DNA from 4 places in the Vibrio sp. QJM3NY_26 genome. Region 4 is predicted to be linked to each of the others. Evidence: predicted binding sites of a transcription regulator. Region 4 holds the regulator's gene; each other region holds the start of a gene.
The links. Region 4 encodes CRP, which controls carbon source genes, mostly activating them, when cyclic AMP is high. Its sites were predicted from a motif close to TGTGANNNNNNTCACA; they were not measured.
Positions count from the first base shown of each region.

Region 1: the regulator CRP is predicted to act here: its motif matches at 3,049-3,064, upstream of AC3CH4_RS16520 (NupC/NupG family nucleoside CNT transporter).
Region 2: the regulator CRP is predicted to act here: its motif matches at 3,511-3,526, upstream of cdd (cytidine deaminase).
Region 3: the regulator CRP is predicted to act here: its motif matches at 3,389-3,404, upstream of malT (HTH-type transcriptional regulator MalT).

Region 1 covers NZ_CM173516.1:229,402-235,340, forward strand. Annotated here, with positions in the region: gene AC3CH4_RS16510 (TolC family protein) at 1-851, opposite strand, end outside; gene AC3CH4_RS16515 (hypothetical protein) at 966-1,235, opposite strand; gene AC3CH4_RS16520 (NupC/NupG family nucleoside CNT transporter) at 1,573-2,781, opposite strand; gene AC3CH4_RS16525 (hypothetical protein) at 3,394-3,870, shown strand; gene AC3CH4_RS16530 (PTS sugar transporter subunit IIB) at 4,156-4,425, shown strand; gene ulaA (PTS ascorbate transporter subunit IIC) at 4,435-5,691, shown strand; gene AC3CH4_RS16540 (PTS sugar transporter subunit IIA) at 5,688-5,939, shown strand, end outside.
Region 2 covers NZ_CM173515.1:1,502,541-1,508,479, reverse strand. Annotated here, with positions in the region: gene sbcB (exodeoxyribonuclease I) at 772-2,196, shown strand; gene AC3CH4_RS06750 (CidA/LrgA family protein) at 2,222-2,593, shown strand; gene AC3CH4_RS06745 (LrgB family protein) at 2,596-3,273, shown strand; gene cdd (cytidine deaminase) at 3,631-4,518, shown strand; gene purT (formate-dependent phosphoribosylglycinamide formyltransferase) at 4,686-5,861, shown strand.
Region 3 covers NZ_CM173516.1:384,482-390,420, forward strand. Annotated here, with positions in the region: gene malQ (4-alpha-glucanotransferase) at 1-385, opposite strand, end outside; gene AC3CH4_RS17120 (glycogen/starch/alpha-glucan phosphorylase) at 573-3,026, opposite strand; gene malT (HTH-type transcriptional regulator MalT) at 3,595-5,939, shown strand, end outside.
Region 4 covers NZ_CM173515.1:3,120,523-3,126,461, forward strand. Annotated here, with positions in the region: gene AC3CH4_RS13960 (ABC transporter ATP-binding protein) at 1-2, shown strand, start outside; gene AC3CH4_RS13965 (TIGR02444 family protein) at 1-469, shown strand, start outside; gene AC3CH4_RS13970 (hydrolase) at 746-1,738, shown strand; gene AC3CH4_RS13975 (YheU family protein) at 1,838-2,050, shown strand; gene AC3CH4_RS13980 (phosphoribulokinase) at 2,128-2,997, shown strand; gene crp (cAMP-activated global transcriptional regulator CRP) at 3,237-3,869, shown strand; gene AC3CH4_RS13990 (DUF1338 domain-containing protein) at 4,047-4,838, opposite strand; gene astD (succinylglutamate-semialdehyde dehydrogenase) at 5,089-5,939, opposite strand, start outside.

The DNA.
Region 1 (5,939 bases), on a different replicon from region 4:
GAACCGAGATCAGGTATTGAAGCTAGATCAGACTCTCCACTCCACTGTCCTGTTAACAGAACCAATTCACGGCGACTTTGTGCAAGTTGCTCGCGGTAATCGGCTAAGGTTGACTGAGTCGATGCGCTGCTGGTTTTGGCGTTATCCAGGTCTTCAAGGCTACCCAACCCTGCACGGTATCGTTCTAAAACAAGCTCTTCGTTATTTTCTAGAATCACCAAGCGCTGTGTTTCAATATCAACAAGCTGCTGCTTCAAGCTGATATCAAGCCAACCTCTCATCACACTCGCGACCAAAAGATCTTGAGCCCCCTGAAGGTTAGCCTGAGACGTCGCAATGTCTTTTAACGCGGCGTTGTTTGTGTCTGCTAATTTCTGCCATAAGTCCAACTCCCAACCGACCGTGACATCCGTGGTGTAGGTTTCAGTGGTGCTTGAGCCTTTAGTGCCTTCGTCAGCTTGACCAGAAAAACTCGCATCGACGGTTGGTAAGCGGTCGCCAGACGTCACACCTTGCTGTGCATAGGCAATTTTGAGTGCTGTGATACTTTGTTGAAGGCTTGGACTGTTCTGCAGAGCGCGCTCGATATAGAGATCGAGCTCCGGCGCATTCACTAAATCGGTGAGTTGTAGATTCTCTGTATCTAACTCTTGTTCATTAGAAGCATGCTGGTTCAAAGCCTGTTCTTCAGAGGTTTGTTGGATCAGCTCTGAAAGTAAGCTTTGCTGTGTCTTGCTAGTGCTTTGCTCTGCTAACGAAACATAGTCAGCCTGACTGGTTGTCGTGCAACCGATCAACCCGATTAGAGCAAGTGAAATAAGGGAATGTTTTAAAGGAAGATTCAATTTCATCTTCTTGTCTCCTGTAAGAATGGAGGCAAGATAACGAGCTGGAGGTTAAGGGAGGGTTAAGGCGAACGTTAACCCTAAAAGAAAATGCAAAAAGTGTACGTTTAAACTTCTGTTTTATGCTTCTGACTTGCTAGAAAAGAGCCCACCGATCTTATAACCAATCGCATAGCAAACCACTGCAATAGTCACAAACACCAATGCCGAGAAGAAGTACGCCACCGATGCGGCGACGCCAGTGCCCCATACGATGCTGAAGACTAAACCGTGGTAAGCCTCTTGCGGCCACTGAGAGATAGGGAACTGAGTACCACCAGCAATAAGATAAACCATCGCAAACAAGCCGATAAAGGCAGTGATAAGACCGATGAGAACGCGCATGTTCATGGGGAAACCTTTGATTTATTGGACTTGGTTGCCATTGTTCTTAGTCGAAAGCGGATGTGCTTAGTCGAAACCGAATATTCTTAATCGAAGTCGAATGCTATTAATCGCAACCTGATGATATTCAAGTATATCGGATAAAAGGAGCTTGCTCTATTACTCTTCCGAGTGAGCCTTATACACGACAGAGTAATGAAAGTGGTGGTTTGAATCTGAATCAACCTAACCAGCAGGCACAAAAAAGCGGATACCCTTCTTACGTAAACTCCGTAAGTAAGATACCCGCTTTTACTAAATTTAAGCGCTTTTATTGAATCTAGCTACTTTAACTTAATCTAGCTTAAAGCAGGATGAAGATACCCGCTAAACATGCACTCATTAGGTTAGCTAACGTACCAGCCGCTACTGCTTTCAAACCTAAGTTTGCCACTTCTGCACGACGCTCTGGTGCCATCACACCAATCGAACCTAATTGAATCGCGATAGAACCAATGTTGGCAAAACCACACAATGCAAAAGTCACAATGACTTGGCTATGTTCAGATAGCAGCGCTTTGTTCTCAACGAAATCGATGAAAGCAACAAACTCGTTCATTACGATCTTCTGACCGATGTAAGAACCTGCCATTAATACTTCATCACTCGGGATACCAATTAACCATGCAAGAGGCGAGAATAGGTAACCGAAGATAGCTTGCAGGGTAATGCCCGCAAAACCGAACATTTCGCCTAGACTTTCTAAACCCGTGTTGACCATTGCAATCACACTCACGAATGCAACCAACATAGTGCCGACAGCTACCGCCACCTTCATACCGTTCATTGCTCCACTTGCCAATGCATCGATCACGTTGCTTTGGTCAGCTTTATCTAGCTCAATGTGGTCGTAGTCACTCGGAGTACTACGCTCAGGAACAATGATCTTCGCCATCAATAGGCTGCCCGGAGCCGCCATGAAGCTTGCTGCAATAAGGTATTTAAGCTCAACACCTAATCCTGCATAGCCACCCAGCACACTGCCGGCCACTGACGCCATGCCGCCCGCCATTACAGCAAACAGTTCAGAACGAGTCATAGACTTTAAAAAGGGACGAATAAGAAGAGGTGACTCACCCTGAGAAAGGAAGATATTACCTGTTGCAACTAGAGATTCAGCTTTACTGGTGCCCAGCAGTTTTTGCACCGCTCCACCAAGAACTTGAATCACTTTCTGCATAACGCCTAAATAATAGAGCGCAGAGATCAAAGCACTGAAGAAGATAATGATTGGAAGTACGCGAATCGCGAAAATGAAACCTTCAGTAGCCAGATCACCAAATAGGAAAGCGATACCAACGTCTGCAAAACCAAGCAAACTCGAAACGCCATTGCTTAGGCTTGTTAACGCCAGTTGTCCCCAAGGGAAATACAACACCAAAGCAGCGAAGCCGATTTGAAGTAATAGTGCACGAGAGACCGTTTTCCAGTTAATAGAAGAGCGACTCTCAGATAGCAGACATGCGCAAGCAATCAGTGCAATAACACCGACAAGACCAAATAGAATATTCATAATGTGTCCTAGTAATCCTTAAAGAGTGAACATGAGCCAAACGAATGACATCAAAGGAATAGGACAAAGAACCGCAAGCAAAACGCTACGCGATGAAGGAGCTAACAACGTTAGCGACTGTAACAACGAGTTGTTCATGTAAAAATCACCTTATACAAGCAGTGGAACGTAGCTGGTCCGGTCCGTGGGGTCATTCACATATCCATGTGACGGCTTGTATTGGCTAAGCACCGGCTTAAAACCGGAAAAGAAGTATAAACAGTTAAGTGAGACTTTCATCACATTTTTTAACGCAAACGATCGCGCGGTCAAGGATTAAACAAAACGCTGTGTTTATCGTCATTTGTGTGCATAAAAACTGTAAACAACCTGTATGAAGTTGAATTTGTAATGTTAAGCCTTTAAACGTACGAGCGTAATCACTCGGTTAATTCTGTGTGATTCTTACTACTTTTCTGTGCTCTGCCTCATTTCCCGATACTTCAAGATTCATCTTAAGTTTAGATGCGTATATACTTTGTATGATCTCACCAAATAATTATCTATAAAATACTAATAGAGCTGATTAGATATAACAGCCATCGAGACTAAGAGAGGAAACACTTGAAGAAAATGGAAGCTCCGCACGACATGAACAATGGAGCTAAATTCAAAACAAATAGACATGGCTATGTGACAGTAGTTGAATATTATAATACCTATACTGTTATTGTCGCGTTTGAAAACACCGGAAATATCCGCGCTATCAGTGCGGCGAAATTACGTACAGGTCAGTTAACTGATCGCTCTGTCGCACCTGAATCAATTATGATTGGTGAAAAGGTTGAATCCGTTAAACATGGAATATTGACCATTACCCAAGTTGAATCTGAAAATATTGTGGTACTAACCAACACTAATAACGAAGAAATTCGAATGTTATTGCCCGCTGTACAAAAAATGAAAGATAAGGTCGAAGATGTTGAGAATGATAAAACTGAGGCTCCAAAGCCAACCTCTCTCAGTCAATTAACAAAAAGAAATAAAAAGACCAAAGACGTCAATAGTATGCTTAAGAAAATGCTTACCGATTACGGTCGATACGATTAGTTATCTATTTTATTTCACAAATCCTCTAAATATTTGTCTTCCGAAAAATAAATACATTTACTCCTGCCTTTCTCAATAAGATACGTTGCATATTCGAGTGAAAAGTTAAATTTGATCAAAGTCTCACTCTGGATCTTTAACACAAATTAACGAGATCTCCATCACAATCTCATTTTAGCTTTGTGATGGAGATCTTATTGAAATCTGAATATTTCCATTATTATGCTCTCACACAATAAGAGAACGCAGTTTCTCAACCCCTAAAATCCAATTGAGACAAATATTATGAAAAAGATTCTTGTAGTTTGCGGTAACGGCCTTGGTACTTCACTAATGATGGAAATGGCAGTGAAAGAAGTGGCTAAAAAAATCGGTTTCGAAGCAGAGATTGATCACGAAGATCTATCTTCTGCGGCATCAAGCAATGCGGATATTTGGGTCGCGGCAACAGACGTTGCTAACCAACTGAAAGACGGTGGAAAAGAGAACATCATCAGCCTTAAAAATATTTTTGACAAAGCATCAATCGAAGAACAACTAAAAACTTTCATGTAAGGTCAAATTATGCAAAACTTTTTCGAATTCATGCTCGGCTTATTAAAAGAGCCAGCAATCATGGTAGGTTTAATTGCTTTCATTGGCCTTGTTGCACAAAAAGCTGATATTTCTACCATTCTAAAAGGCACAATTAAAACCGTAATGGGTTTCCTAATTTTAGGTTTTGGTGCTGGCGCTCTTGTTGGCGCACTAAATAACTTCTCAGTTGTATTTACTGAAGCATTCGGCGTAAGTGGTGTTATTCCAAATAACGAAGCAATTGTTGCATTAGCACAAGAAGCATTCGGTTATGAAATGGCTCTAATTATGTTCTTCGCATTCGTTGTGAATATTTTATTGGCTCGCATTACTCCTTTAAAATATATTTTCTTAACGGGTCACCACACAATGTTCATGTCTATGCTAGTAGCGGTAATTCTGTCTACAGCAAACATTGAAGGCACTGCTCTAGTCGCAATTGGCTCTATCATTGTCGGTACACTAATGGTTGTGATGCCAGCTCTAGGCCAAAAGTACACTGAAAAAGTAATGGGTACTGATCAACTGGCTATCGGTCACTTCTCGACACTGTCTTACATCGTGTCTGGCTTCATTGGTAGCAAATTCGGTGACACATCAAAATCAACAGAAGACATCCAAGTTCCTAAAAGCTTAATGTTCCTGCGTGATACGCCAGTAGCCGTAGCAACAACAATGGCAATCTTCTTCATGCTTGCGTCTATTATTGCGGGCGGCGAGTTTGTAGAAACAGTATCAAGCGGTCAAAACTGGGTTGTGTTTACCTTCATGCAATCTCTAATCTTTGCAGGTGGTGTTTACATCGTATTGCAAGGTGTGAAGATGCTAATTGCTGAAATCGTTCCTGCATTTAAAGGTATTTCTGACAAACTAGTTCCGGGTGCAAAACCTGCTCTAGATTGCCCAATGGTATTCCCTGTAGCCCCAAACGCGGTACTTATCGGTTTCCTTTGTTCTTTCGCTGCTGGTCTACTAGCAATGGCAGTACAAGGTGCACTTGGTTGGACAATCATTGTAGCGGGCGTGGTACCTCACTTCTTCGTTGGTGGCGCAGCTGGTGTTTACGGTAACGCAACAGGCGGTTTACGCGGTGCAATCCTAGGTTCATTCACGCAAGGTCTGTGTATCTCTTTCCTACCGATGCTGCTACTTCCTGTACTGGGTGGCCTGGGTCTTGAAGCAACAACGTTTGCTGACTTCGACTTCGGTGTAGTTGGTCTGATTCTAGGGTGGATTGTTTCATGAGCCTATTCGATTTAATCGGTGACCAAGGCGTTATCATCAACTCTGAAGAAAACCTAACGGTTGATGCTGCGATTGATTTAACCTGTTCAACACTGCTAGCAAGCAACAAAATTGAAGCTAGCTATGTTGAAGCTATCAAACAAAAGCACAAGGACATTGGCGCGTACTATGTTCTAGCACCAAAGATTGCGATGCCTCATGCTCGTCCTGAAGATGGTGTGAACGAAGCATCTCTGCAAGTGACGGTA
Region 2 (5,939 bases), 1.6 Mb from region 4:
TAAAGTAATCCTAAAATAAAAGACAAGAATAAACCCTTATTATATTCAGGTTAACTACTATATAGATCACCGTGTTGCAATGCAGTCTCAAAAATGAAACATACTGACAATTAAAATAAACTGTAATGAAAATGAAATATTAGAGCTTTCTTTATATCCAATTCAAACACGGATTATAGAAAGTATTAAAAATGAGACAAACATAACACTCCAGTAAAATTAACTCCGACAATCATAAATACCGAAAAATTAATTAAATCTAAGAGGATTGTATTGCGAAAAACACCTTGATTGGACAGAGCCAAGACAGGCAAGTGAAGCAGTTTAAACATCTGTGCTATGGTTTAGACATCTGCGCTGCGGTTTAGACACAAGCACAGCGGTTTAGACACAAGCACAGCGGTTTAGCCACAGGTACAGGTACAGCAGATTAACCACCAGTCAAAAAACAACGAGATGTTTCTAATCACACAGCTTTAGAGTAAAAGACAAACAAACTCATTCGCGGTAAACCTGAAACCCAACTCATCGCCTTACAACAGCTAAGGTTAAAAGATAGGTAAAAAAGAGGTACACAGGCAAAATTGTGACCATAGAAAAGCCACAATTGGATTCAAAACCTTCCCCACCGACTCGATTGAATAGTAAAGCACCGTTTTCCGGCAATTTATTTGTGATCTGGGTTGCACGCGTACCGCATACTATCAGATACTGAACAAAACTAACCTTCAGCCACAGTAAACGTTCCGCGCTTGCTGTTCAGGAAATTCAATGAGTTCAGATAATCAGCCGACCTACTTCTTTTTCGATTACGAAACGTGGGGCGTTAGCCCAGCAAAAGACCGTCCGAGTCAGTTTGCGGGTGTTCGTACCGATCAAGATTTCAATGTTATTGGAGAGCCTCTGGTTATCTATTGCCAACCTCCCGCTGATTATCTCCCTGCGCCTGAAGCTGCACTGATCACCCGTATCACACCACAAAAAGCGGCTTCACAAGGTCTTCCTGAACCAGAGTTTATCGCTAAGATCCATGCTGAGTTGGCGAAACCAAATACCACAAGCCTTGGCTACAACAGTATTCGATTCGATGACGAGGTAACGCGTTACACCTGCTACCGAAACTTCATCGACCCATATGCGTGGAGCTGGCAGAACGGCAACTCACGTTGGGATCTATTAGATGTAATGCGCGCTGTTCACGCACTGCGTCCTGAAGGCATTGTTTGGCCAGAGAACGAAGAAGGTTATCCAAGCTTCAAACTAGAACACCTATCTGTGGCAAACGGCATTGAACATGAGAACGCGCACGATGCGATGGCCGATGTTATTGCGACCATCGAGTTAGCGAAGAAGCTGAAAGCTGCACAACCTAAGATGTTCGATTACCTTTACAACATGCGTCATAAGCGTAAGCTGAATGACCTGGTTGATATTGTAAACATGACACCATTGATGCACGTTTCGGGCATGTTTGGCCGTGACTGCAACTACACAAGTTGGATTGTGCCTATGGCTTGGCACCCAACCAATCAAAATGCCGTTATCGTGGTTGATTTAGCCAAAGATCCAAGCCCCCTGTTAGAACTGGACGCTGATGAACTCAGAGACAGACTCTACACCAAACGCAGTGAACTGGGTGAAGACGAGCTACCCGTACCAATTAAATTGGTTCAACTGAACAAGTGCCCTATTCTTGCTCCAGCCAAAACGCTGACGGCTGAAAATGCCGAAACCATCGGTATCGATCGTCAACAATGCTTGAAGAACTTGGCACTGCTGCGCGAACACCCAGAGATCCGCGAAAAACTGATCGGCCTGTACTCACAAGAACGAGAGTACGAAAAGAGTGATGATGTTGATACACACCTTTACGACGGTTTCTTTTCACCTGCTGATAAAACAGCGATGAACATCATTCGCGAAACTGACCCAAATAACTTGGCAGCTTTAGACATCACCTTCGGTGATGAACGTATTAAACCGTTACTGTTCCGTTACCGTGCTCGTCATTTCCCATGGACGCTCGACGAAGCTGAGCAATTGAAATGGGCGAACCATTGTCGTGAGTTTTATGAGAGCCGTTTAGAAGAGTACATGCTCAACCTTGAAAACCTCGCGCATGAACATGAAAGCGACGAGAAGAAAATGGCTATCTTGAAGTCGGTTTATCAATACGTAGAAAAGTTAGCTAGCTAATTCCATTATCAAGAGACGTAACACTTTGAAAGAAAGATTGATCCAGCTGGTTTACTGCTTAATCTCCTTCACCTTAATCATAGGTGCACTTACAGCAGGTAACGCGTTACAGCACTTTTTGGATACCTCAATCCCAGGCAGTATTTTTGGCATGTTGATTCTGTTTGCCGCCATGGTGATTGGTATTGTTCCTTCGCACTGGGTACAACCCGGTGCAAGCTTGATTATCCGCCTAATGATCTTACTGTTTGTTCCGATCAGTGTTGGGTTGATGGATCACTTCGACATGCTCATCGCGAACGCATTGCCAATTATGGCGAGCGCCGTTGGTGGCACGTTGCTGGTGTTGGTGTCCTTATCATGGTTTTTAGACCGCTTGCTTTCGAGAGGTAACTGATCATGTGGATTCTACTCACCATCGTGGTATTCCTGTTTGCTCGCTGGGTAAGTCAAAAAGTAAACTCACCGCTGTGTAATCCCCTGCTGATCAGCATTGGTATCATCATTCCGATACTCACGTTCTTCAAAGTACCGTTTGAGACTTACTATGCAGACAACACCTGGATTACCTACATGCTGCAGCCTGCGGTTGTTGCCCTTGCTTATCCGCTTTACGAACAGCTACCTCAAATCAGAGCCAACTGGCGCATCATCACCTTTGCTTGCACGCTAGGTAGTGTGATGTCGATGACAACGACAGCATTAATCGCAGTGGCTTTTAAAGCGGACTTAACTTTGATTGCGAGTTTATTAGGTAAGTCAGTCACCACGCCAATTGCTATGGAAGTGTCGAGCCATTTAGGTGGTGAAGCAGCAATTGCGGCAATACTAGTATTGATTGTCGGTCTGTTTGGGGCAATTTTTGCTTACCCAATCTACAATCTCATTGGCATTAAGAGCCCTATCGCGCGTGGTTTAACCATGGGTACCGTGTCTCACGCTTTAGGTACTGCGACCTGTGCTGAAAAGAATCAGGAAGATGCTGCATTCAGTTCGTTGGCATTGGTTCTTTGTGGGGTTATCACCTCAATCATTGCACCGAGTATATTTTCGCTCGTGGTTTGGTTCTATTCTTAACCACTTTGATTACAGTTTATACGCGCTCTAATCGATGAGTTGGTAAATAGCTAAACTCACTGGTTCGCGACTTTTAAGCGTTACAGATATCAATAAGCCCAAGCATAACCTGATTATTTCAGTGGTAGCTTGGGCTTTTTTCTCACATTTATTCATCAATACGTGACAAACCAAACTCAATTTCAAGCAATAAGTGCGATATCAATGGTAGTTTTTACTCTTGCAATCGATTTCATCTGTGACCTCACTCTAATTATGCAAACCAATGTAACAGCAACAACACAGTAGTGATCAAAATCACAGAAAATTCCTGAGCATTGCATAGAATTAAAGCCTAAGGTCAATTAAGGATTCAACATGAACAGTCGTATTACCCTGGCGCTGGAAAGTGCTCCAACAGCAATCAAAGCACTTTTGAGTGACATCGTATTAGCAGACAACTTTGACGCGACATTGTCTCCAGAACAATTTGCTAGCCTACTGCAAGCAAGTGGTTTCGCGGATGACGAGCTACGTATTGCGCTACTTCCTTTTGCCGCAGCCTATTCTTACGCTCCGTTATCTGACTTTTATGTTGGTGCAATCGTGCGTGGTTTGTCTGGCACTCTGTATTTTGGTGCAAACCTTGAAATCGCTGGTGCTCAACTTGGCCAAACAGTACACGCCGAGCAATCTGCAATCAGCCACGCTTGGATGAAAGGCGAGCAAGGTATCTCTGATATCACAATCAATTTCAGCCCTTGTGGTCACTGTCGTCAATTCATGAACGAACTGACCACAGCAAAAGAACTTAAAGTTCAGCTGCCACAACGTGATGAAATGTCTCTGCAAGAGTACCTACCAGACTCATTCGGCCCTGCTGACTTAGGTGTGACGACTGGCCTAATGACTAAGCTTGATCATAAGCACACGACTGAAGAAACAACGCCTATTGTTGTAGAAGCGCTAGCAGCACTAAACCGCAGCCATGCTCCTTACACCAAAAACCTAAGTGGTGTTTCACTGCAATTAACGTCGGGTGAGATTTTTACGGGTGCTTACGCTGAAAACGCAGCGTTCAACCCGAGCTTACCTCCTCTACAAGTGGCGTTGATTCAACTTAAACTGGCTGGCTTCGATTTTGATCAGATTGAAAGTGCAGCGTTGGTTGAAATTGCCGAAGGTAGCATCAGTCACCTAGCGGATACGCAATCTACATTAGAAGCGATTAATCCCGACATTCCAGTGACTTACTTAGCAATCTAAGTACATCTAATTAACAAAATTTCAAATAAGCAGCCCTATTTAACGGGGCTGCTTTTTTTATACCTGTAATTAACGCAACAACTTGCGCAAACGTTTGCTTTTATCATTGAAATAAGTATGATCATCCCGTTTTCAATCAATCGCTCAAAAGATCGGAAGGAATTTCTATGTTTGGTACTGCTACTCGTGAAAATGCTACTCGTGTACTTCTATTAGGTTCAGGTGAACTCGGCAAAGAAGTTGCTATCGAGTGCCAACGTTTAGGCTTGGAAGTAATTGCATGTGACCGTTACGCAGACGCACCCGCGATGCAAGTTGCACATCGTAGCCATGTATTAGACATGTTAGACGGCGATGCACTGCAAGCAGTCATTGAACTTGAAAAACCAGATTATGTAGTTCCTGAAATTGAAGCTATTGCCACCAGCAAGTTGGTAGAGCTAGAAGCGCAAGGCTTAAATGTCGTTCCCACTGCAAATGCGACTAAGCTAACGATGAACCGCGAAGGTATTCGTCGTCTAGCCGCAGAAGAACTAAAACTGAGCACTTCTCCTTACCGCTTTGCAGACACCTTTGAAGACTTCGCTGCCGCTGTTGAATTCGTGGGCATGCCTTGTGTTGTTAAGCCAGTAATGAGTTCTTCAGGTAAAGGCCAAAGCGTTATCAAAACAGAAGAAGACATTCAAAAGTCTTGGGACTACGCACAAGAAGGCGGTCGTACTGGCGCGGGTCGCGTAATCGTTGAAGGCTTCATCGACTTTGATTACGAAATTACGCTACTTACCGTTCGCGCTGTCGACGGTGTGCATTTCTGTGCGCCTATCGGTCACCGCCAAGAAGATGGTGATTACCGTGAGTCATGGCAGCCACAAGTCATGTCAGACAATGCACTTAAAACCGCGCAATACACCGCTGAACAAGTGGTTAATGCACTAGGTGGTCACGGTATCTTCGGCGTAGAGCTGTTTGTTAAAGGCGATCACGTTATCTTCAACGAAGTATCCCCTCGCCCACACGATACTGGCTTAGTGACTCTTATGTCTCAAGACTCATCGGAATTCGCACTGCACGTACGCGCCTTTACTGGTATGCCGATCAAATCCATCACGCAATACGGCCCGTGTGCATCAGCGGTTATTCTAGGCCAAGGCACTTCAACCAACATTCGTTTTGAAGGTCTTACAGAGGCGCTATACGCACCACAGACGCAAGTTCGCTTGTTTGGTAAGCCTGATATCGATGGTCGCCGTCGTCTAGGTGTGGCACTTACTCGTCGCAACAGCACTGAGACAGCGATTGAAGATGCAATTGAGAGCGCGTCTAAAGTAAAAGTGATTTACTAGCTGTTAATTACCATTTTCTAGCTAATGACTACTAATTGGTAACGACTAACTCAGATCTGAACCATTACGTTCTCGCAT
Region 3 (5,939 bases), on a different replicon from region 4:
TTGGCAATGCAAACACTAAAGGGCCACCCTCGGCACGCTCGTCACGAACGACTTGAGATTGAAGATAGCCTTCAAGTACCTCTCCTTGCTCGGTTTCTAAGCGCCAGCTGAACTCACTTTCACGAGCACTAACACCTAGATTAAGCGCCACCTCTACTGGCTCACCGTCACGCAAGACAAGAACTGGGTCTAGTACATCTTTTTTGTGTTTTCTTTCTGCAGATTTAAGCAGTGCATCATCGCTGCTTGTATCGTAGCCCAATGAAGCCAATAGAGACGTAATCGTCTCTTCTGATACTTGTGCTTCATCGCCCCACGCACTAACGTAACTGTCGGCAATATTTGCCATTTCTGCGACTTGTTTTAATACGGTCTGTTCTTTCATCGCTCTCTCCGAAAACGTTCTGACGCTTTCAATTTTGTAGGGTTGTTATTTAATTTGTTACTAATCAATTAGCTTGTGACAATCAGTTTGTAAGCATCTTGTTTATAAACGACAAACCTTTAAGCCTTTCGTTTGCTCACAAGCTAATTGAGCCAAGGCAGAAACTGCCTTGGCTACTTTGGAAGTATTAACGGTTAACCGCTTCAAGTTTCCAAATGTTGTTCACGTAATCGCGAATAGAGCGGTCTGATGTGAACTTACCAACCAATGCTGTGTTAAGAATCGCTTTCTTAGCCCAACCTGCTTGGTCTTTGTACTGCTTGCCCATGTCTTCATGTGCTTTCACATAAGATGCGAAGTCAGCAAGACATAGGTACGGGTCGCCACCGTCTAGTAGGCTATCAAACGTTGCACGTAGAAGGCCTGGTTGACCTGGAGAGAACTCATCGCCAGTCAGTAGGTCTAGAGATGCTTTCAGCAGTGGGTCTGCGTTGTAGTAATCGTATGGGTTGTAACCCTGAGCTTGCAATGCCACTACACCATCAACGTCTAGGCCAAAGATGTAGATGTTTTCATCGCCAACTTCTTCACGAATCTCAACGTTTGCACCATCCATCGTACCGATAGTTAGCGCGCCGTTTAGCGCCATCTTCATGTTGCCCGTACCCGATGCTTCTTTACCAGCCAGTGAGATTTGCTGAGAAACATCTGCCGCAGGAATAATGATTTCAGCCATGCTTACACGGTAATCAGGGATGAATACCACTTTCAGCTTGTTGCCAATGCGAGGGTCGTTGTTGATCTTCTCTGCAATCTTGTTAACCGCGAAGATGATCTCTTTCGCTAGGTGGTAACCCGGTGCTGCTTTCGCTGCGAAGAAACATACGCGTGGCTCACACTCGAAACCAGGTTCGTTAAGAATACGGTGGTACAGAGATAGAATGTGTAGCAAATCTAGGTGCTGACGCTTGTATTCGTGAAGACGCTTGATTTGCACGTCGAAGATAGCGTTCGTATCTAGCTCGATACCCATGTTCTCTTGAACCCAATCAGCAAGGCGCTGTTTGTTTTCTTTCTTAACAGCCATGAATTCTTTTTGGAATTTCGCGTCTGTTGCAAACTTAGCTATGCCTTCAAGCTGCTCTAGTTTTGCTGGCCACTCAGTGCCTATCTTGCCAGTAATTAGCGTAGATAGCCCTGGGTTACAGAACTTCAACCAACGACGTGGCGTAATGCCGTTCGTTACGTTAGTCAGTTTGCCTGGGAAGATTTCGTTGAACTCAGGGAACAAGTCTTTCTTAACCAGTTGAGAGTGAAGCGCAGCTACACCGTTTACTTTGTAAGAGCCAATCACACATAGGTTTGCCATGCGAACCATGCGGTGGAAACCTTCTTGGATGATAGAAAGCTTCGCTTGCTTCTCACCGTCACCAGGCCACATCTTGCGAACTTCTTGCATGAAGCGGTGGTTGATTTCAAAAATGATTTCCATGTGACGTGGAAGAAGACGGTTGATCAAAGATTCAGACCAAGTCTCTAATGCTTCTGGAAGTAGTGTGTGGTTCGTGTATGCGAACGTATGAGCACTGATTTCCCAAGCTTGGTCCCAAGTTAAACCTTTCTCATCGATCAGGATGCGCATCAATTCAGGGATAGCGATCGTTGGGTGCGTATCGTTCAGTTGAATCGTTTCTTGCTTAGGCAAATCTTCTAGAGAGAAACCTGCTGCTTCGTGACGACGTAGAATATCGCGAACAGACGCTGCTGAGTGGAAGTACTGCTGCATTAGACGCAGTGTCTTACCTTTCTCGTGGTTGTCGTTCGGGTAAAGTACTTTAGTGATGTTGCCTGCATCGATTAGCGAGTGTTGCGCTTCGAAGTAGTCACCGTTGTTAAAGCTTGCTAGTGAGAATGGTGCGATTGCCTGACATTCCCAAAGACGCAATGGGTAAACTGTGTTTGACTCGTAACCTACGATAGGTAGATCCCAAGGCATTGCTTTCACTTCCATACCCGGAACCCAAGTACGAACTTCTTTACCGTCGATATATTCAACTTCTACATGACCGTAAAAACCAATGTGTTGTGCTAGTTCTGGACGAGCTACTTCCCATGGGTAACCTTCAACACCACGCCATGCGTCAGGTGCTTCTTGTTGACGACCGTCTTGGAAAGACTGTTTGAATAGACCGTATTCGTAGTGAAGACCGTAGCCTACTGTTGGGTATTCTTGAGCGGCACAAGAATCCATGAAACAAGCGGCTAAACGACCAAGACCACCATTGCCTAGTGATGGGTCGCGTTCTTCTTCTAGAAGATCCGTTAGGTTTTGACCTAGCTCTTCCATTGCATGAGTGATCTGTTCGTACAGACCCATGCTGATCAGGTTATTACCTGTTAAACGACCAATCAAAAACTCTAGTGAAAGGTAGTTAACGCTCTTCGCGTTCTTAATTTTTTCGTCATTTTCAGTTTCTAACAGATCAAATGTTGTCAATTCTGCTAGCGCACGCCCCATTGCTAGGTACCATGCGCGGCTATCTGCGTTTTCAATCGTTGTTGCGTAGGTTGCAGATAAATGCTTCTTAACGCTTTCTTGGAACGACACTTTATCGAAAGTTTTTTGCTGAGTTGGTTTCATTTCAGAAATCTCGCTTTTAATAGTTCTAATTCATCTGTCACATATCGTGCATGGTCACCATTAACTAAACATCCTCCCGCTAACGCGACAAACTAGGAGTAGATGGGAGGGCGTAGGGGGCGTACCGACATAGGGTTAGTGATCTGACTCTCATGTTCTGACTTCGAACAAAAACTTGGAGTGACTAAGATCACAAGCTCCCGTTCGATAACTTACCTTCAATTGATGTGACTTTTATTTAACCGGATTAAAGTCATTATCAAATTTGATATTCAGATCACGAAAATAATTTCTTCCTCTCATCTTTTGCATAGATTTACGTGTTGAGATGAAGGAAGTCACATTCACAAACCAACCCGCTATGTGAGCAAAGTCTCAAATAAAGGGCGTAGAAGCCTAAAAACATGCAGGAGTGCAAGGTTTCTGAGGAGGATCATAGTCGGTGCCGTTTTGCTTCACGTAATATGATTGAAGACTTAAGTAATTAGGCTGATGTCATTCGATTACACTCAACGATAGATTGAGGTAATCCAGAACATAAGCCACGGAATAGGTGAAAAACTTCGACATGTGGATCCCTTCGAAACTGACTCGTCCCGGCCGCTTACATAATGCAATCCTACGACCTAGGGTTCTCGATCTGCTCCAACACGCAGATTGCTATAAGCTTGTATTATTCCGCTCTCCAGCGGGGTACGGCAAAACCACAATGGCAGCTCAATGGCTGGTAGATAAGCCCAATGTGGGTTGGTACAGCATTGATGACAGTGACAACGATGCCTTTCGCTTTATCAACTACCTAATGCAATCACTCAATAAAGCGACTCAAAATGCCTGCCCTAATGCCCAAAAGCTGGCAGAAAAGCGACAATTTTCATCGTTGCATTCTTTGTTAAGTGAAGTGTTTGCTGAGATGTCTGAATTCCATCACGAATGTTTCCTTGTGTTGGATGACTATCACTTGGTCAACAATGACGACATCCACGAAGCTATGCGCTTCTTCCTTAAACACATGCCTGACAACCTGACGCTTGTTGTGACTAGCCGTGGCACTCCACCACTTGGAACTGCAAACCTTCGTGTTCGTGATTTGATGATTGAGATTGGAAACGACTCTCTGGCTTTTGATACTGAAGAGACGACGCGCTTCTTCAATCAACGTGTCGCCGATGGCGTAGATGACACGACCGCTGGTAGTATCTGTACTTATGTTGAGGGGTGGCCTTCGGCGTTACAGCTTATTGCCCTTCAAGCTCAACATCAAAAACGTACCCTTGCGCAATCTGCAGAATCGTTCTCTCACTTTAACCATGCCCACCTTTGGGATTACTTGGTTGAAGAAGTATTCGATCTACTGGATAAAGAAACCCGACAGTTCTTGATGCAGTGTTCAGTACTTGATCATTTCAATGACGAATTAGTCTGCGCGCTTACACAGCGTGAAGACGCACTGGGTATGATCGAATCACTCAACCGATTTGGCTTATTCATCTACCCGCTTGAAGGCGAGAAAAACTGGTACCGATTCCACAATCTATTCGGTGAGTTTCTTGCCCATGAGCGCCAAGCTCGAATTCCGCAACAAGAAGCCGAGTTGCACCGGAGTGCCGCGAAAGCGTGGATCAAACAGAAAACGCCTCATCAAGCACTGCGACATGCACAACGTGCTGAAGATCCAGATCTGATCATCCAAATCCTGACTGAACACGGTTGGCCGATGTTCAACCAAGGTGAGCTTTCATCATTAGAGATGGCGATCAAGCAACTGACTACGGATCAACTATACAGTGAGCCGAAGCTATCAATGCTGCGCGCTTGGCTGGCACAAAGTCAGCACCGTTATGATCAAGTGGGTACTTTGTTGGAAGAGGCTGAGACTCAATATCAAGCTCGAAACATTGAACTCGATACTCAGCAACAAGGCCAATACAATGCCTTGCGTGCCCAAGTTGCCATCAACAGCAATGAGCCTGAGAAAGCATTGGAGTTGGCTGAGCTTTCGTTGAGCCAGTTGAACACCACCGTTTATCGTAGCCGCATTGTCGCAACCTCGGTTGTGGGCGAAGTGAATCACGTAATGGGTAACCTAAGCCGTGCGCTACCGATGATGCAACAAACAGAAAAACTGGCACGTCAGTATCAGGTTTACCATCAGGCTCTATGGGCAATTCTTCAGCAAAGCGAAATCTTGATTGCTCAAGGTTATGTTCAAGCTGCATTTGAGCTACAAGACAGCGCATTCAAATTGATCGAAGAGCATCAGCTTCAATACGTTCCTCTACATGAATTTTTGCTGCGTGTTCGCGCTCAGATCTTCTGGTGTTGGAACCGACTAGATGAAGCGGAAGAATGTTGCTACAAAGGCTTAGATATCCTTGGTCACCACTCTCCGAGTAAACACCTGCACAGCTATTCTATGCTGGCTCGAATTTCATTGAGCCGCGGCGAGATTGATAAAGCGTCGAAGTTTATCGACCAAATTCAACACCTGCTACGTCAATCAACTTACCACGTGGACTGGACGGCAAATGCTTCTTTGTCTTTGATTCTTTTCTGGCAAGTAAAAGGCAATAAAGAGGCAATCCGTGATTGGCTAAGCGTGGCGGTTCGACCTGAATCGGCAAGTAACCACTTTTGCCAGCTTCAATGGCGAAACATCGTACGTTCTCACATCATCCTTGAGCAGTATGAAGATGCGGAAGAAGCGCTGATTTTCCTTAAGAGTGAAGCGCAGCGTTCACATCTGATTACAGACACCAACCGAAACTTGATCGTTGAAGCGGTGTTGCGTACACAAATTAACGATGAAGACAGCGCACGCGTGCTACTTGAAGAAGCGCTTCATATGACCAACCAAACCGGTATGGTTGGTAACTTCTTAGTCGACGGTGGAACTATCGGGCATATCTTGGA
Region 4 (5,939 bases):
GAGCCCAGAGCACGCACCAATATCACTAACACTGGAACGACTATGGCAATTTAGCCTTCAGTATTACAGTGTGCGCGGTGTAAAGGATGCGTGCCTAGCTTTGCAAAACCAGTTCCACGGCAACGTCAATCTACTGCTGCTTCTCAAATGGCTCGATGAGCAGCAATTGTCTTTTGCCGAAGAAGAGTGGCACAAGGTACAACAGTGCTTAAGCCGCTCTGAAACCCTGCTTCATAGCTACCGAGAGCTGCGTAAGCACCTCAAACCTCAAGTCGTCGATTCCCTCTACCGTGAAGCTCTCCAATTTGAACTGCAGTTAGAGAAGCAACAGCAATCTGATCTCGTCGACTGCATTAATTCTCTTCAGCTTACGGCTAACCAGCAATCACCACTCGCTTTTCAATACTGTCGTTTATTAGGGGCTGAAAACCTCTACGACGCTTTTTCTGAACCAGCACCTCAACCCTAACGCGTTTCCTTTCTCTAATCTTCAATCAAGATCCAAGCTTACCTTGGTAGTATCGCTCTTCGTTTCCACACGGGAGTGGCGCGCATGACTAGCAATATGTTTGAAGCTCAATCTCGACAATATTCAACCAGTTACCTACACCCTGTTTTTGTAACCCGTATCAGTGAAACCCTTGCGCTTATACCGAGAATCAACCAAGCTCAAATAAAAACGTGGGCGTTTCGCTAAAAGCTCAACACTTTATCAAAGCCCATAAAAGAAGCATGGACTGTTTTTATGACAATATTTACCGCAGCCGCTGGTTTATCTAATCCGCACTTACAAACCTTAGTGCCACGATTTATTAGAAAGCAGGCATTGTTTGACCCTCAATGGCAAACCTTAGAAACACCCGACGGTGACTTTCTCGATCTTGCTTGGAGCGAATCGCCAGAGGGTGACACCCCAAGTAATGAGGCTCGAAGTAACAAGCCGATATTCGTTCTATTCCATGGCTTAGAGGGAAGCTTTGAAAGCCCTTATGCCAACGGACTGATGAATGCCTTTGCTAAAGATGGCTGGCTATCAGTGATGATGCACTTCAGAGGCTGCAGCGGAAAGCCCAATCGCTTGGCTCGCGCTTACCATTCAGGTGAAGTCGAAGATGCACGCTTTTTCCTAAGACATCTACACGCCCAGTTTCCCAATAACCCTAAGGTAGCGGTTGGTATCTCTTTGGGCGGTAACATGCTGGCGAACTATTTGGCTGAGTACGCGGACGACCCATTGCTGTCGGCGGCGACGATTGTCTCTGCACCTTTTGATCTGGCTTGTTGCTCTAGTCGTATTGAGCGAGGTTTCTCTAAGCTCTATAAAAAGTACCTGCTCAACTCTCTCAAATCGAATGCCTTGAAAAAGATTAAGCTGCTGCAAGAAAAGCTCGGTATCACCGCCGAAACCATTAAGAAGATAGACAAGCTGTATGAGTTTGATGAACGGATTACTGCGCCTCTGCACGGGTTCAAGAATGCTCAGGACTACTATGCTCAGTGCTCAGCGCTTCCAAAACTTAATAAGATTAAACTACCGACTCAGATCATCCATGCCAAAGACGATCCGTTTATGACAGACGACGTGATTCCAAAGTTCGTGTTGCCCGATAACATCGATTATCGCCTATTTCAAAAAGGCGGCCATGTGGGGTTCATTACCGGTAGCACGCTCAAACCAAGGTTTTGGTTAGAAGAAGCATTACCCGCCTACTATGAAAGTATTCAAGATTCAGCATAATGGCCGAGCCTTTTTTAAGGACTGAGTGGTAAACGTCACTAAACACAGTAATCAACACATCAATAAACCTATTTATGAACATAAAAGAGAGAAGTATTTATGATCATCCCATGGCAAGACATTGCGCCAGAAACACTGGAAAACCTCATTAAAGAATTCGTGCTGCGTGAAGGCACAGACTACGGCGACGTAGAGGTTTCACTGCAAAACAAGATTGATCAAGTGAAACATCAATTAGCCTCAAAGGAAGTCAGCATCGTGTTTTCTGAGCTGCATGAAACCGTTGATATTCAAGTCACAAAACGCTTCTAAGCTGCGCTCATAAAGGAGCCGTGTTATAGTGGTAAACGATTGCTAACAAGTAAGTTACTCAAAAGACAAGGGTTGTCATGTCCGCTAAACATCCAATTATTGCGGTGACGGGTTCATCAGGAGCCGGCACCACCACTACCTCAGAAGCCTTCCGAAAAATGTTCAATATGATGGACGTGAAGGCCGCTTGGGTTGAAGGGGATAGTTTCCATCGCTTCACTCGACCAGAGATGGACGTCGAGATCCGTAAGGCTCGCGAGCAAGGTAAGCACATCAGCTACTTTGGTCCACAAGCCAACGATTTTGGCGCATTAGAAGAGTTCTTCCGTCAATACGGTAATGAAGGCACGGGTAAAGTCCGTAGTTACCTACATACCTTCGATGAAGCCGTGCCTTACAATCAAATGCCGGGCACCTTTACGCCATGGCAAGAGATCCCAGAAAATTCCGATGTGATGTTCTACGAAGGTCTTCATGGTGGCGTGGTAGATGGCGACATCAATGTCTCACAACACGTCGACTTGCTGATCGGCATGGTGCCAATCGTCAACCTTGAGTGGATCCAAAAATTCGTTCGTGACACACGCGATCGTGGCCACTCACGCGAAGCAGTAATGGATTCTATTGTTCGCTCAATGGATGATTACCTTAATTACATCACCCCACAATTTTCACGTACTCACATCAACTTTCAGCGTGTTCCAACCGTAGATACATCGAATCCACTGAACGCTAAAGGGATTCCAAGTTTAGACGAAAGCTTCGTTGTTATACGTTTGCGTGGCATCAAAAACGTCGATTTCCCCTACCTTCTAGCTATGATAGATGGCTCATTTATGTCACGCCACAACACGCTTGTGGTGCCAGGCGGTAAGATGAGTTTTGCTATGGAGCTCATTGTAAGGCCCATCCTACAACAGCTCATCGAAACCGGAAAAATAGGTTAACAAGACACCATTCTGGTTGATTACTTTTCATACCGTGATCATGTGCACAATTTTGCGTAAAAAATCGTAGCTTGGTCACGATTAAAATCAAGAAATAGTACCTGAAAAAGGATACTATTCTTAAACGAAACACAAGATAGCTTGCAGCGCTCAACGAGTGCTCTTATCCTACAAGTCAATCCAGGCTTAGCTAAAATACGGAAAGCGGCAAGCATACCCTGCAGAGGAAGTAAGATATTATGGTTCTAGGTAAACCCCAAACCGATCCAACATTAGAGTGGTTCCTTTCACACTGTCATATTCATAAGTACCCTTCAAAAAGTACTTTGATTCATGCTGGTGAAAAGGCAGAAACCTTGTACTACATCGTTAAAGGTTCTGTGGCAGTTCTTATCAAAGACGAAGAAGGTAAGGAAATGATTCTTTCTTACCTAAACCAAGGTGACTTCATTGGTGAACTTGGCCTCTTCGAAGAAGACCAAGAGCGTACTGCATGGGTTCGTGCAAAATCTCCTTGTGAAGTGGCTGAAATTTCTTTCAAGAAATTCCGTCAACTTATCCAAGTGAACCCAGATATCCTAATGCGCCTTTCAGCGCAAATGGCAAACCGTCTACAAGTAACTAGCCAAAAGGTTGGTGACTTAGCGTTCCTTGACGTAACAGGTCGTATCGCTCAAACGCTACTTAACCTAGCGAAACAGCCAGATGCAATGACTCACCCTGACGGCATGCAAATCAAGATCACTCGTCAAGAGATTGGCCAGATTGTTGGTTGTTCTCGCGAGACAGTAGGCCGTATCTTGAAGATGCTAGAAGAGCAGAACCTAATTTCTGCACACGGTAAAACTATCGTGGTATACGGCACTCGTTAATCTCGATTAACTGAGCCAAAAATTTGAAAGCCACCAAATGCAAATTTGGTGGCTTTTTTGTTTTCTAAAGATCTAGAGAGCAGATGCGAATGGAGCACCTCCCGCGTCCAAGCGCAAACACTCTCAAAGCGAAGCGTACCCGCATCTTTAGGGTAAAGCCCGTGCTCGTATCTTTCTTTAACCGTTGGTGCTCTCAAAGATCTTGTCAGCCGATGCTGCAACAAATCCTGTATAAAGCTCACCATTCGCCATCGCATAACGCTTAGCGAACTCGTAGAAGCCACCAGGAATCACCTCATTGCCTTCAACAAATGAAACTGGGACTTTGTCTGCCATTGTAGATGATTGCTCTAATAAGACCTCTGGAGAGCCTTTAACCTGACCGCCAGATGCATTGATAGTGAAACCTGAATCACTCAAATAGTCATTCACAGTCTGTACTTCATCGAACTCATTAAGCTGATTCACACTCACCGTAAAGTGGTTGGCACCGTAACCATGAGCCGCTAGCCAAGACGCGTATTCACTCTCTTTTGCTAGCACTTGGAAATCCGCGAAGCTCAGATCCCAAAGGCGACCACCAAACAAGAACTCATGACCTTGAAGCTTGCTTACGTCCACTTGCTCAACCAACTTAGCAACGATCTGTTGTAAGTCACTTGAACACTCTTCTACCTTCAACTCACTAATGAACACTTTCGGTTGGTTTGGGTCTGGGTGCTCGTAGTGCTTAGCCACTAACTTCTTGCTCTCAAACAAGTAGTCGCCACACGCCTTGTAGCCTAATTCAAGGAAAGGCTTGGCCAGTGTTTCAATACCCAGAGGTGCAACATTGAAAGTACGCAGTGCAATATGATCATTAATCAAGGCTTCGTCTTCTTTCAGCAGATGATGAACTTTCTCAGCCGATGGGCAAAGCCTGTGAATGTAATCGTCCCATAGTGATTTAAAGAGTAGATCGGGCGTCATGGTGACTCCTTGTCAGAGGTTCTAGCAAGCTAGTAATTTGGATTAGAAAGGGAGAGGCTGGACACAGAGTCAGCAGCCATCAGCCTGTGACATACTTGTTCTATTATTATCTACCGCCCAATCGAGGTGTCGGACGTGGGTGAAAAGAGGAAGCGATAACACCGCTTCCTTATTACACAATCAATCTGTTACTCATGAACCTAGAGCTCATAAGCTTATGATTCATCAAGTTATAGCTTAAAAGCCAAAACTACAGCTCAATACCTGGGCTAAACGTAGCTGGCAGTTGAGTTTCACCACCTTCCATTGACGCCATTGGGTAAGCACAGTAGTCCGCCGCGTAGTAAGCACTTGGGCGTAGGTTGCCTGAAGCACCCGGGCCACCAAATGGTGCATCACCACTTGCGCCTGTTAGCTGGCGGTTACGGTTAACAATACCCGCACGGATATGGTCAACGAAGTATTCCCACTCTGAATCGTCTGTTGATACTAAACCGGCAGACAAACCAAAGCGCGTGTCATTAGCCAATTCAACGGCTTGCTCTAACGATTGGTAACGAACCACTTGCAACAATGGGCCGAAGTACTCTTCATCTGGCAACTCAGCAATGTTGGTTGCATCGATTATACCCGGAGAAACAAACGCCGCTTCGCCCGCTTTTGCTTCGACTAGGCTTACACCACCTAGTGATTGCAGATTAGCTTGTGCGTTCAGAATGAACTTAGCGGCCGTTTCAGAGATTTGTGGTCCCATGAAGGGTGCAGGTTCAGCGAATGGCTGATCAACACGAATTTTCAAGGTAGCCGCAACAAGCTTATCAAGCAGTTGTTCGCCCTTCTCGCCAACAGGTACATACAAGCGACGTGCACATGTACAACGTTGGCCTGCACTGATGAAGGCCGACTGGATAATGGTATAAACCGTCGCGTCAGCATCACCAAATTGGTCAGTGATCACCATAGGGTTGTTGCCGCCCATCTCTAGCGCTAACATCTTGCCCGGTTGACCTGCGAATTGACGGTGAAGGATATGACCAGTATTGGCACTGCCCGTGAATAGCACGCCATCAAGACCTTTAGCATCCGCCAGTGCGATACCAG